3 regions of the Neobacillus sp. S1115 genome follow, and region 2 is predicted to be linked to each of the others. Evidence: riboswitches for the same ligand, from Rfam matches in the RefSeq annotation. Region 2 holds a riboswitch; each other region holds the start of a gene.
What was found. A riboswitch is a leader RNA that binds a small molecule or an ion and turns the genes downstream of it on or off. The one in region 2 is predicted to bind cyclic di-GMP.
Positions count from the first base shown of each region.

Region 1 (4,800 bases), 2.7 Mb from region 2:
GTATAGGATTGGCCAGCCTCTAATATAAGCGGCTGATTTTTCGAATATAGGTGTTCCATCCCTTCCAAAGTGGAAAGTCTTGTTTCTTTTTTTGTCGCTACGATGACAGGAGATTGCTTTTTTGTTCTAAAATCATAATAGTCGATGATTTCACTGTCACTCCATTGTACATGGAGATTGGCTTCTTTCAGTAAATTTGCCCACTTTCCGACATCTGCCGGGCTCTCCAATCGCTCACAAGAGAGATAAGTTCCGTTCGGGGTTAAAAAGAAGTCAACTATTTGTAAATACCAGCTGTCACCAAACGTTGGTTTTTCCTTCAGGTGATCAGGCAGTGACCAATATTTTTGAATGAAAATGGGTCCCATAATCTCATGAAAACTGCGTACCGAAATAATCATATCAAAAGAATGCTTAGAAAAATGGTCGAGGAGCTCCATAAAGCCGATTTGATAAAAACTCACGTTTGAGAGCCCTAATTGCTTGGCCAACTGCCGGGCACACTGGATTCCGTTTTCCGACTGGTCGACTCCGACGATTTCCGCATCAGGAAAAAGCTGTGCATACCAGCATGCCGACAATCCATTATCACACCCGATTTCCAAAATTCTCTTTGGCTTTAATTGCTTTTGCTGGCTTACCCAGGTGAGCAATGATTTGTGAAAGGACATCGTCCACGATTCTGCCGCTAAACTAAATGGCAGGGTTTGATTCTTCACATCATATATGTTCCCTTTCCTTTTGCGGGAAATAAGCGGTTCCAGTTCCTCCGCCAAGACGGAATCTACAGCAGTGACGTGCTTCCAAAAGGCGAGCTTGCTTTTGCATTCTTTGATTCCGAGTGAATTAAAATAGTCGTCAATATTAGGTTTCTTTTGTTTCGTCTCAATTGACATACAATAATCTCCAGTTTACCTAAATTATTACTTAATATTAAGACCAGGTTATAATAACATTTAGTTTTATGATAATAGGTTTTTGTGATTTTTTCAAAAGATTTATTAATTCGGTTAAGAAATTTCCCACTTCTGGAAACGAAAAACATTATCATTTGCCATTATTTCTGTTATAATTTTGTATGTTTTTTAACTGAGGCTTCATTACAGGAGGATCTCCTATGAATCAATTGTTACAATTAAACACGATATTTATTAGTATAATAATAGAAGCAATTCCTTTTATTGTGATCGGCGCGTTTGTTGCGGCACTGATCGAAGTGTTTGTTTCGGAGAATATGATTGTCCGCATCATGCCGAAAAATAAGATTCTTTCGGTGATAACTGCTAGTTTCGTAGGCGCAATTTTTCCAGGCTGTGAATGCGGAATTGTTCCCATTACGAAAAGATTAGTCGAAAAAGGTGTGGCCCTTCCCGCCGCGATTTCGTTTATGCTCACCGGACCAATTATCAATCCGATCGTTCTTTTTTCAACGTACATCGCCTTTGGCAATAGCTGGACGATGGTTTGGTATCGTGCCGGGTTTGCCATCGTGGTTTCGATTTTAGTTGGGATTGTTCTTTCTTTCGTGGTTAAGACGAACCAGTTAAGGCTGAATGCGGATGAACATGTTCATGTCCATGACCATTCGAAACAAAATACGAAGCAAAAGTTGGTCAGCGTGATCACTCATACCATCGATGAATTTTTCCACGTCGGGAAGTACTTGGTGATGGGTTCGTTAATCGCTTCAGCGATGCAAACATTTATTCCGACTTCTACGTTAGCGGCACTTGGACATTCCAAAGTAGCGGGTGTTCTTGTCATGATGGCGCTGGCGTTCATTTTATCAATTTGTTCTGAAGCGGATGCGTTTGTTGCTTCGTCTTTCAGAAACACATTTTCACAAAGTTCAATTGTGACATTCTTGGTGTTTGGTGCAATGGTTGATATCAAGAACCTGCTGATGATGTTCGGAACGTTCAAGCCAAAATTCGTCATCCTGCTTGTTTCGTTAATTTCAGCATTCGTATTTATCGGTTCACTATTACTGTAAAGGAGGAGGGAAGAAAATGTTTCGCGTCGTGATTTTATTATTGTTTACCAACTTGTTTTTCTATTTGCATTTATCAGGAAACATTTCGAAGTATATTAATATGAAGTATTCCTTTCTTTCCTACAGTATGATTTATGCCCTATTCTTCCTGACTATTGTAGAAGGAATCAGATGGTACATTAAAGAGAAAAAATCAGAGATAGAATTGGAATGTCATGAATGCCATCACGATCATTCACATGACCATAAAAAGCCTTCTTTTAGAAAAAAGTTAAAAAGAACGGTTTCGTATACGATGATTGTTCTTCCCGCTTTGACAGGTGTGTTTTTGCCGGTAGCGACCCTAGATTCACAATTAGTTAATGCCAAAGGATTTAGTTTTCCTACGTTAGAGGACGGGGCCGACCGTTATGGCATGCATCAAATATTAAATCCCGACATGAGTAAATTTATGGGCCAGGATGCATTTACGGATTTAGTCAAAAAGGAATTCAAATCGTATAAAGGAAATGACCATATTACCTTAACAGATGAGGACTATTTAAAAGGTCTGGAAGTCATCTACAATTTTTCCGGGGAATTTGTTGGGAAAACCATGACGATGAAGGGTTTTTCATATAACGGTCCGGGGTTAAATGGCAACCAAATCTTTTTATTCCGATTTGGGATTATTCACTGTATTGCTGACTCTGGTGTGTTCGGAATGATGATTCAATTTCCTGAAAATGTCCACATCCCAAATGATCAGTGGTACGAAGTAACGGGAACGATGGACACGATGTATTATCAACCTTTTAAAATGAAAATCCCTATTTTAAAAGTGACGGATTATAAAATCATTGAGCAGCCAAAAGATGCTTATGTTTATAGGAATAGTTTTTAATATAAAAAAGAAAGCTCCAAGCACTTTAAAAAGTCCTTGGAGCTTTCTTTTTCGAGTGGCTTCTGTGCTCTAGTCAGAAAAGACGGAGTGGAAAAACGCCTTTCTTCTATCGTAGCGTTCTAAGGCAACCAAAAATAACCTTCTTTTCAACAATTCATTTTCTAACAATTTATAATTTTTGTCGGCCATTTTTAGTAAAGCGGTAATGTACCCCTCTATAATATTTTCATCACTAAGTTCCACCACATCCATTTCAAGTTCGTTGTCATAAGCAAGTGTAGTCAAATGAAATCCCCCTAAAATATCTACTATTTTAGGCAGCTCAGCCATCCTAGTTTCATCGAACCCTTAGACCTGTAGCTTTGCGTCCCAATCTTTCGAGTGGTTTGCCTTTATCTAAATAAACTAATTATTTTAATTATATTACATTATTTTCAAATATTACATACCAAAAATCAGAAAGATGCATGGGGACGGTTCTTATGCCTCATATTTGCTAGAAATTGAGGCGTGAGAACCGTCCCTATGCTTCATTTTAAAATTTGCTTTTGATCACTTTTTCTTTCTTTTTGCTTTCATCTATCGGCGCAGGCGCAGTACTTTGGTCATTGGCAGTCAAATCGATGCCATAATCTTTAGCAAACACCATATGAGTTTCCACAAGAACGTCCTTCGTGTTTTCATCTAAATTGAAAACTCTGGCACCGCGCAATCTATTTCGGTCAGCCCCTGGTAGGCCGTATGCGCCAAAACCTGTGCTGCCGGAATAGCCAAGTAAGATTCCATAATAATTACCCATATAAGTATTGACATGGTCGTGTCCACAGAAGACCCCTTTGACATCCCCTCTTTCCAGCATGGCTGAAAACATTCCGCTGTTGATTGGCCCCGGGCATTCCTCTTCATTTCTTTCGCCCACAATATTGTGTTTAATTAAGGCCTTCGCGTGATGGGCGTCCGTTCTTCCGTCAACACTTCCAAACCACATAAATCTGTGCTCCCAAAGCGGTATATGAATAAATACTAGCGATGGAACTTTATGCCCCCATTGCTGTTCCAGTTTTTTTGACATCTCATAATACCAGCTGACTTGGTTCATACGGAGCCAATCCCATGTCGGGTATCCTTGAAAATCTTGACCCGCAATCGTTTGAGGAGCATATCTTCCACTGTCAAGCAGCCAGAGGTTGAACGCCGCATCCGTCCCTTTTGAATTTTTGATAAGAAGATTCATGTTACCAGTACCTGTAATGTCTTTTACCCCAGGTGTGTTCATATTGTATCGGTAAGACATATAAATACCCAGCATATCTTCCTCATTTAGGCCGCTTTTTGGAGTGGAATCCTCATCATGATTTCCGTATGTAATGGCCCACTTAATCCCTCTTTGCTCCATCGGCTGGGCCACATTGTTGATGGCTTGTTCCATTTCGCTAGGAGTGTCACAGCCCCCAGTGATGTTGTCTCCGTTAAGGACTACAAAATCCGGTTTCTCTGTATCAAGGACTTTTTCCATCAGCTGTATGGTACGGCGGTCAATATTTTCATCATCCTGTGTATCATTAAACTGAACAATCTTGAATTTGCCGTCTGGATTAAATTGAAGCTTCATATCATCATTTAATTCGGCATAGGCTGTCCCAGTAAACAAATCTTTTGGAAGGCCAGCTGCTCCTAATGTTAATGCAAGTGTACCTATACCTCCGATTTTGATAAATTTCCTTCTGTCCATCTCTTTTTGTGAATCCAGATTACTCATAACAAAACCTCCTCTAGTTTTTTAAGTTCACAGTTTAAAAAATATATCTATTACTAACATAGCAAGGAGATTTTAATTCTCTGTATAGGTTATGTAAATTGTTGATTATAAATTGGTAAAGAATTCTAGACAAAGATAATTCACCTAATGATTATGAAAAAATCC
Region 1 covers NZ_AP038275.1:3,220,403-3,225,202, forward strand. Annotated here, with positions in the region: gene ACZ5B7_RS15650 (methyltransferase domain-containing protein) at 1-896, opposite strand, end outside; gene ACZ5B7_RS15655 (permease) at 1,100-1,993, shown strand; gene ACZ5B7_RS15660 (TIGR03943 family putative permease subunit) at 2,010-2,876, shown strand; gene ACZ5B7_RS15665 (hypothetical protein) at 2,946-3,161, opposite strand; cyclic di-GMP riboswitch class I at 3,190-3,277, opposite strand; gene ACZ5B7_RS15670 (metallophosphoesterase family protein) at 3,412-4,635, opposite strand.
Region 1: it holds a riboswitch for cyclic di-GMP, as region 2 does, so the genes downstream of both, ACZ5B7_RS15665 (hypothetical protein) here and ACZ5B7_RS28700 (kinetochore Spc7 family protein) in region 2, are expected to answer to the same signal.

Region 2 (4,800 bases):
GATGCGTCTACTGGAAAAATAACAGTGGCAGACAGCAGCCAGCTGGATTATGAAAAAGTCCAAAGTTTTACATTAAAGGTACAGGTCAGTGATGGAACACATGAAGCAACCTCAGACGTGAAGATCAACTTAACGAATCTGAATGATAATCCACCAGTTTCAGCGGATGCGGATTTTACAATTGATGAAAAGTCCGCAAACGGATTAAGTATAGGTACCATTACGGCAAGTGATGCTGATGGAGATGCTGCCTTGTATTCGATTGCATCCGGAAATGACAAAGGAATCTTTGTAGTGAATGAAGCGACTGGCGAAATCACGTTAGCAAAGGCTTCTCTTTTAGATGCGGCAGCAAAAGCTGTGCACACACTGACGATTTATGTGAACGATGGGAAGTATACTGCCGTTCAAACGGTTACAGTCCATATTCTTTCAAGTGATACCACCCTTAGCCAATTAACAAGCAGCAAAGGCAACCTAGATCCTGCATTTAAACCGGAGACGACTCGATATTCTATGATGGTCGGGGAAAGTGTGAAGACGATTAATCTAACTCCGGCTACAGCAAATGCGAATGCAACAGTAAAAATTAATGGGAAACAAGTGACGAGCGGTCAAGCAAGTGATGATATCGCCTTGAACGCCGGGAAAAACACGATTGCAATTGAAGTAACGGCTCAAAATGGTCAAAAAGCAGTCTATACTGTTACGGTGACTCGTTTGCAGAAGGTTGTCCCTGCCGTTACTGCAAAAAATGGGATAACAGGAACTGTATCAGATGATCAAGTCAACCTGGTTGATGATAATGGAGCACTCGTTGTAGAGTTAAAGCAGAATCTCGATGAGATAAATACCATTAAATTTACAGGTGAGCAACTAGAAACATTAATCAATAGACATGCAGTGATCAATATTTTGAAAAATGATGTCCAACTCTCAATCCCAGCTGCTAACTTTGCTAAAGGGGAAGACCTTACGTTTAGTTTGGAGAAACTAGACAAAAATCCAGCGCAGCTTCCTTCATCTAATTTGGCGGTGAGTGCTGTTTATGATTTCACGATTAAAAGGGGAGATCAAATTATCAGCCAGTTTGATCATGAAATAGAACTTGCCTATCCAACTGATGGCGTTGATCATCCTGAAGAATTGAAGGTTTACTATTGGAACACAGGTAAGAAGGCATGGGAATTAGTAGGCGGAGTATATGAAAATGGTATGATTAAGGCCATGACTAATCACTTTAGCACCTATGCCGTCTTCCATCCTAATGACCTAGCAGTTAAAAAGAAAGAATCAGATTTACCGAATACTTCAACCAATATGTATAACTGGCTGTTTGCTGGTATTCTTTTCATTCTGCTCGGAGGAGCACTATTCATGGTGCAGCGATTAAGACAAAGAAATAACTAATTTAAAAGGCTGAATTTCAAAGGGAAAAGATTCTTCCAACCTTTGAATTCAGCTTTTTTTTAACATCCTAAGTAATCATGATTTTACAATAAAGGTAAATATAATTAACAAAAATGCAAAATATTACAAAAATAGACATAGATTTAGGTAGTTAGTCCCTGTATAATAATGGTAGACATTCCATAAGAATCATAGCAACCTACCTAAAAGGATAAGACGCAAAGCTATAGGGACTAAAATTGAAACCAACTATGCTAGGAGGTTGACAAATTTTTCATAGGTCTTTTTGGGTGTTTATATTGGAAGAAAAGGGTTGAGAGGAGTAATATAATGAAAAAAGTTTTCTTGATACTATTTTCAGTTGCCATATTCTTAGGAGTAGGATCGCCTGCTTTTGCAGCTGAAAGTGATGATGTTCAAAATGCAATCAAATTAATTGAAAAGACAAACAAAGATATCGATGAAGAAATTGAAAAAGCAGTAAAAAAGGCTGATAAGTTACAAGCTGATTATCTTCTTGATGTTCGTAAAATTGAAGAGGGAGATCAAGTAATCAAATTAAAAAATGAAAAAGAAAAAGTTGTGTCTGACTTAGCAGCAGCTCAAAACGATACGAAAAAACAAGAGGAACTAAACAAAAAGTTAACGGAAATATCTGCAAAAATTGAAAATGAACAAGCAAAAATTAATAGTAAAATTAATGAAATCAATCAGGATATAATGGAAGCGACCCTTCAGCTGGTAACAGTAGACAATAAGGATTCAAAAAAGATAGAAGAAAAGATTAGTAAACTAAATGATAAGTTAAATAAAAGATCTGAAAAGTATCAAGAAAAAACAGAAAAGTTTACGAGCGACCTTCAAAAAACCATTACTGATATTTATGATAAAACGCTTAATATGTCAGCAGAAACAATAAAAAAGGCTGCTGAAAAGGGTGTTCAAGCTGAATGCAGCTGGAAGCTAGTCCGTTTTGCTGATAAGTGGGTATGGATTGATCCTATTAGAATAGTCGGCTGCTAAATTTATTTCACATTTCTGAAAAATATATAGTAAAATAAAAACGAGTTCGAACCTGAGCTCGTTTTTATTCGTATTAAGGCGGGATACCATGGAAGGATTTATGATTGGCAAAAAAGGAACTTTTGTCGAAAAAGTAGATTTCGAAAATAATGGAGTATTTAGTTTGTTAACTCGAGGGGATGGAGTTGAAATTATCCACCAAGGGATAGAAGAAGGAAGAATGTTCTATATTTATCCCAGCGAGAACGCTAATGCTCTGGAGTTTTATTATCTATTATCAGGCCAAGTTGTTTGTGAACTTGATAATCAAAAGTTAACATTAGGTCCTGAAGATTATTTTTCCGCAAGAGGTCTTAAAAATCCAATCCACTTTACCGCCCTTTCGAAAGTAACCTTATTATGCGTGTTTACGGAACAAACCTTTGTTCATATAAGTAAGGACATATCCTCTCTTATGGAAATTACGAAACAAGTAGAATTAAAAGATAGATATACTCATAAGCATAGTGATCGAGTGGCAAAGTATTCTGTGAAAATAGCTAAAAAATTAAAACTAAGTAAAGAACAATTGGAGAATTTAACTGTGGCTGCTGTGCTTCATGACATTGGTAAAATTCATGTGCCAATTGAGATTTTAAATAAACCAGGAAGATTAACGGATGAAGAATTTGAGATTATAAAAAAGCACCCTATAGATGGAGCAACAATGATAAAAAACTCTTATTATCAGGAGTTGGCTCCAATTATTGAACAGCATCATGAAAGGCTAAATGGCAGTGGCTACCCTTATGGATTAAGCGGAGATGAGATTCTTTTGGAAGCAAGAATTATCGCAGTGAGCGATACATTCGATGCAATGACAGAAGATCGTGCTTATAGGAAAGCATCTAAAGAACAAATTGCAATAGATGAACTTAAGAGACTGGCTGGCTCTCATTATGATACAGAAGTGGTGTGGGCCTTCGAACAAATATTAAAAGAAGAAGGACGAATTGACTAATCTTTTGAAAAACGGGGGTAGAGCCCCGCTCAAAGTTGAAAAAGCGCGAAGGAGGGGGCGGTTTACTTGTGATGAAACAAGAAAACCGCCTCCATGTCTTGGTGCTAATCCGAATCCTCTTCAGAGGTTTTCACCCATCCGCCATTGTTTACGGCCATACTGAGACAAGTTCTTTTTAAGTAGTAGATATACCGACCTATTTATGCTAACAATAAAAGAAAGTGATTTTAAAAATGAACTGGTTCGTAATTATAGAGATAACAATATAGTTTTAATTATATTGTCTCACGTTAGTATGACCGCCTTTCTAAATTAACCCTAGAGATGAGGTATTTATATATGAAAGCACTTGTTTTTAATACATTTGGAGGTCCGGAAGTCCTGGAATATTGCGAAGTAAAGGATCCTGTCATCGGTCCGGATGAAATTCTTGTAAGAATGAATGCAATTGGCCTAAACTTTGCAGATATTTATAGAAGGAAAGGAAATTATCATCTGGCCGGGGAGCCTCCCTATATTTTAGGTTATGAAGGTGCCGGAATGGTAGAAAAAGTAGGAGCAGCGGTGCAAGGCATAAGCTCGGGAGACCGTATTGCATTTGCTGATGTTCCATTTGCCAATGCAGAGCTAGTAGCTGTTCCATATGAAAAATTGATACCTCTGCCAGAATCAGTTTCATTTAAGGAGGCTGCCTCTATACTCCTTCAAGGGCTGACTGCACATTATCTTACAAGGGACAGCTATGCTGTAAAAAATAATGATGTTGTCTTAGTACACGCAGCAGCCGGAGGTGTCGGGCAGCTTCTTGTTCAAATTGTAAAGCTTCTTGGTGGTAAGGTAATAGGCTTAACATCTTCCAAGGAAAAAGTAGAAGCGGCAAAAAAAGTGGGAGCGGATTTGGTTCTTCAGTACAGGGATGACTGGAAGCAGAAAGTTCTGGAAGAAACGAACGGCAAAGGGGTGGATGTTGTTTATGAATCAATAGGCTCAACACTCATGGACAGTTTTGCTGTTACGCGCATCGGTGGTACAGTTGTATTTTATGGGATGGCAGGCGGAGATCCGGCCCCAGTTGATCCCCGTATGTTGATGGATACCTCAAAAACTCTAACGGGGGGAGATCTTTGGAATGTTCTCACTTCTAGGGAAGAAAGAGTGACACGATCAAAAGAGCTGTTTAGATGGATAGAAGAAGGAAAAGTAAAAGTATCGGAGCCAACAACTTTTGCGTTAAGAGATGGACAAGAAGCTCACCGATATCTAGAAAGCCGAAAAAGTACGGGTAAAATTTTATTACTGCCATGAAAACCCAATCCCTTTGATGAAAACGCAAATTCCCCAAAGTTTTTCTTTACTTTGGGGGATGC
Region 2 covers NZ_AP038275.1:5,888,223-5,893,022, reverse strand. Annotated here, with positions in the region: gene ACZ5B7_RS28705 (cadherin domain-containing protein) at 1-1,410, shown strand, start outside; cyclic di-GMP riboswitch class I at 1,594-1,680, shown strand; gene ACZ5B7_RS28700 (kinetochore Spc7 family protein) at 1,741-2,433, shown strand; gene ACZ5B7_RS28695 (HD-GYP domain-containing protein) at 2,522-3,433, shown strand; gene ACZ5B7_RS28690 (quinone oxidoreductase family protein) at 3,758-4,738, shown strand; gene ACZ5B7_RS28685 (VanW family protein) at 4,800-4,800, opposite strand, start outside.

Region 3 (4,800 bases), 1.6 Mb from region 2:
GTCTCGGTCACTTTAGGTGTCAGGTCGCGAAGCTCATCCACCTTATCCATGATATAGGAGATATCTTCTCCCGCCTGTTCGACGGTATCAATAATTTTCTCTGCCGTTTCCTTTACCTTCCCGACCATTTCACCCGGATGCCGGACAATATGGGACACCTTTCCGGAAACTCTGCCCACGTGTTCTTTCATAATTCGCCGGGTTTGTTTATCGAACATACTGACCGCTCCGCCAGCAATGGCTCCAATGAGCATTCCCTGCCAAAATTTATTCTTTGTCATCTTAACCTCTCCTTGCTTAATCATAAAAATGAATGAAAATTATTCCAATGATTTTTCCTATCATTTATTTTGCTTTATCTAGAGAGGGTATGCAAGTCTGACCCTAATTTTTCTATGTTGACATCATTCAGTGAACATGAAAAGATGGACATATGAATTCCGAAAGGGTGACCGCGAAAATGGATTTATCGTTGAAGTCGGTAGAAAATGTTGAATATATGATTGAGCAAATTAAAGAGAAGTTAAAGGTTTTGAATCTAGGCGCAATTAAACCTTCCCATTTTGATGAGGAAATGTATGAAGAGTTGAAAGAGATTTATGAAATGGTAATGAAAAAGAATTCCTTCAGCCCTAATGAAATGCAGGCTCTAGTTGAAGAATTGGGAAACTTGCGTAAAAAATAAAAACAGACCTCGAATGAGATCTGTTTTTTATTTTTTAATCTTGATCAGTTAAAATGATCGGGCCATCTTTGGTGATGGCGATTGTGTGCTCATATTGGGCGGAATAGGTGCTATCGACGGTCCTTGCTGTCCATCCGTTTGAATCCATTTTGGTGAATAATAATCCGATATTCACCATTGGCTCAATCGTAAATACCATTCCCTCTTTAATTCTTGGGCCTTTACCTGGCAAACCGTAATGCGGTACATCCGGCTTTTCATGAATCACTGCTCCAATCCCATGTCCGATAAAGTCGCGGACAACCGAGAGTCCTTCACTTTCCACATAAGTCTGAATGGCATGACCAATATCGCCAATCCGGTTGCCTGGAACCGCTTGTTCAATTCCCTTGTACAAGGCTTCCTTTGTGACTTTTAACAAATGCTTAGTCTCTTCGGAAACCTCGCCAACTGCGTAAGACCATGCTGAATCAGCCAAGGCTCCGTTGTAATTAACAACCATATCAATCGTGACGATGTCCCCTTCCTGCAATGGTTCTTTGCGCGGGAAGCCATGGCAGATTTCATCGTTAATACTTGCGCATGTTGCGTATTCGTAGCCCTTATAACCTTTTTGTTCCGGAGTGGCATTATGCTTTTTTAAAAATCCCTCTACAAACTGGTCAATTTCCCAAGTGGTAATCCCTGGCATCATCATTTTTGCAATTTCTTTGTGACAGGCAGCGAGGATTTCCCCTGCCTTTTTCATTGCTTCGATTTCTCGTTGTGACTTTAAGACAATCATGTAATGTTCCCCTGCCTTTTTGAATAAATTCTTTTGTCTGGAGACCTATTTGTGCGAATGCTGGTATATAAAAAACGATTACTATATGACATTTTTGGCAACACTTTAATATTAACGCTAACGGACTTATTTTTCAAAACTACTTTCTCAATGTAAAAATTAATTATGCAAATTTCGATAATTTGCCATATTCCTTTGTTCTTAATATGGTACTCTCAAATTCTTTTTGATAGAATGATGTTATAAATTATTTTTAGGTGTGTGAGAATCCATGATAGGTGACCGCGTAAAGAAATTCCGCCAAGAGAAGAAGATGTCACTTTCTGAACTAGCAGAGCAGGCAGGTGTTGCAAAATCCTATTTAAGCTCGCTTGAGAGAAACCTTCAAAAAAATCCGTCCATACAGTTTCTTGAAAAGATTGCCGGTGTATTAAACATTCCGGTTGAGCATTTAATACATGAGCAGATTGACAAGACGGCATTGGACAATGATTGGATGAATTTAGTAAAGGAAGCCATGACCTCCGGTGTTTCAAAAGATCAATTCCGCGAGTTCTTGGAATTCAATAAATGGCGGAACAATCAAAGCAACAGCTAATATGAGCAAAAATAAAGCACCCTACAGAATGCTTAATTCTTGTAGGATGCTTTTTGCTTTTGATATGTATGAAACTGTTCAGATTTGTTGTTACCGCTAAGGAAATTTCTTATTTCCTCTACCGACAATCCAATTTTCTTAGCTTCCATAATTAGTGTCAACCAATCTCTGTCAATCTTCTCCATCTGCTCTATCCCCATCTTCATTTTAACAACCCCCTAAAATACTTACCCGTATTTCAGGCAGCCCGGCCATCATAGCTTCTCTCTATTTCCACCGTAGATCCTCGGCTTTGCGTCCCTGACTTTCACCAGGTTTGCCTTTTCTGAAATTTCCTATTTATTATTAGTCCTTAAATTCTAGGCCTAAATTCACATTATTATTTAGTAAGTTCATTATATCTAGTCCTTTTTTAACATAGTGTTAGTTTTTGTCAGCGTTTTTCATATTCTGAACCTCCTTGTTAGACAAATTTAGTCAAGTTTCCGCAACTTTTCCTTCAATTTCCATCCCTTTAAAGCGGAATATAAAAATAATAGAGCATTTGAAGTCGAATATTCTCCTAATTTGTGGGAAGAAAATTTTTCCTTCTTTATTTTTGGCTCTGATTTTATGACGAAAACATTTGTCTAATTTGTGACGATTAGCATATAATATTAACAACATAATAATATACAGAATATTGTTAATATTCAAATAGAGGTGATAGGCTTTGACCATTATTCATGTGTTAAACTTTTCAATCCCCATTGCTTTTATGGTATTTGCGGGTTATTTCTTAGACCGCATGTGCAAGCCTGCCAAATTAGAAGAAAAAGCTGGTGAAGAGGAATTGTAAAAATTCTCTCCTCGCCAGCTTTTTTTGGCTAATCAGAATTTATTTAAACCGTTTTTCTACCTTTTGTTCGTAATTTTTAAAAATGGACGAATTTGTTTTCGCCCCTCGTTTTGACATCAATTGATTAAAGCGAAGAAGCTTTTCATTTAACTTTTTTTGCAAATCTTCCTTCTTACCGCTGTCGTCACATTTTTTGATGAGATCCTCGATGGTCATCATCTCTTTGCGTAAATGGTTTTCTTCTTCTGAAAAGCCTGCATTTTTCATGATTTTGTAAGCCATGCGCAGTTCTTCTGGAATACCTGATAAATCTTCAAGCTTCAGCGGTTTTCCATATCCAGGAAGATTTTCAAATTCCCCATCTTTGTATGCTTTTTTAATCCGATCTTCTGAGACAATATGAAACATATCCATGTTATTGCCCTCCTTTTTTAGCATACTCACTAGATTTATTATAACAAAGGTCCATTTTGGTTGAAAAATAAATCGGTAATGATTTCAGCTTTATTGGGGCATGCTACAAGCGATAACGAAAGGAGTGTTAGACTTGGCACGTGGAGAACATTTTAATCATAAAAACAAAAACCATCCGGGTGAATTCCCAAAGAACACCATGACCGCGAGTCATGCTGAGCAGGCAATTGGTGATGAAGAATTTATTGTCACCCAGGAGGCCTTTAAAAATAGAATTGAGGAAGAGGACACGCGGCAGGATACCGCCCGCCTGCTTCCTGAGCAGACAGAGTAAAAGGCGTGAAGAGTTTTCACGCCTTTTTACTCTGTTTTATTTTTCGAAGCTTAATTTCTTCATAAACTGAGAAAATTCCACAGTTTTCAGCCATTCTGCCAGTCTTTCGATATCCTTCGAGAAGATGCGGTCCTGCTTAATGGATGCCACCTGCTCCCGGCCTTTTTCATAGAAGTTCTTCGTATGGGTCGCCATTTTCTCTACACCGCGATATTCGACGGCCTGCATGGCGCAAATCATCTCAATCGCAAGGACCCTGCGAGTGTTTTGGATGATTTGATGTGCATGCCTTGATGCTATCGTCCCCATGCTGACATGATCCTCTTGGTTTGCCGATGATGGAATGGAATCCACACTAGCTGGATGTGCCAAAGTTTTATTTTCTGAAACAAGTGCAGCCGCTGCATACTGCATAATCATTGCCCCTGATTGCAGGCCTGGCTGCGGGCTTAAAAACGGCGGCAGATCGCTTAATTGCGGATTAACTAACCGTTCCACACGACGTTCCGAAATATTAGCAAGCTCTGCTACTGCGATTTTCATAAAGTCCATTGCAAAAGCAATTGGCTGCCCGTGGAAGTTTCCACCGGAAATGACCTTTTCTCCATCATCAAAAATTAGTGGATTGTCAGTCGCCGCGTTCATTTCGATTTCCAGCTTTTCTTTTACATAATCAAGCGCTTGCCAGGAAGCTCCTTGAACCTGCGGGATGCAGCGAAGAGAATAAGCATCCTGAACCCTCAGTTCTCCCTGCATCGTTGTTAATAAGCTGTCACTCAAATAGCGGCGAATTCTTGCTGCTGTATCAATCTGCTGCTGGTAGCCTCTGGCCACTTGAACCTCTTCTGCAAAAGCATCGAGAATTCCATTTAACCCTTCAATCGTCATGGAAGCAATCAGTTCGCTCTCAAAAGCAAGCTGCTCTGCTTCTAGGTATCCGACGACCCCCATAGCTGTCATGGCTTGCGTTCCGTTAATGAGAGCAAGACCTTCTTTAGCCTCAAGTGTTAGTGGGAAAAGACCTTCCTGCTGAAGTGCAATGCCTGCTTCCACACGCTCGCCTTTATAGAATACTTCGCCTTCACCTACAACAACTAATGCCAAATGGGATAATGGCGCCAAATCCCCGCTAGCCCCTAGTGAACCC
Region 3 covers NZ_AP038275.1:1,255,647-1,260,446, reverse strand. Annotated here, with positions in the region: gene ACZ5B7_RS06135 (YtxH domain-containing protein) at 1-281, opposite strand, end outside; gene ACZ5B7_RS06130 (DUF1128 domain-containing protein) at 461-685, shown strand; gene map (type I methionyl aminopeptidase) at 720-1,469, opposite strand; gene ACZ5B7_RS06120 (helix-turn-helix domain-containing protein) at 1,741-2,067, shown strand; gene ACZ5B7_RS06115 (anti-repressor SinI family protein) at 2,100-2,273, opposite strand; cyclic di-GMP riboswitch class I at 2,306-2,398, opposite strand; gene ACZ5B7_RS06110 (hypothetical protein) at 2,780-2,905, shown strand; gene ACZ5B7_RS06105 (DnaJ family domain-containing protein) at 2,945-3,319, opposite strand; gene ACZ5B7_RS06100 (hypothetical protein) at 3,453-3,653, shown strand; gene hutH (histidine ammonia-lyase) at 3,690-4,800, opposite strand, start outside.
Region 3: it holds a riboswitch for cyclic di-GMP, as region 2 does, so the genes downstream of both, ACZ5B7_RS06115 (anti-repressor SinI family protein) here and ACZ5B7_RS28700 (kinetochore Spc7 family protein) in region 2, are expected to answer to the same signal.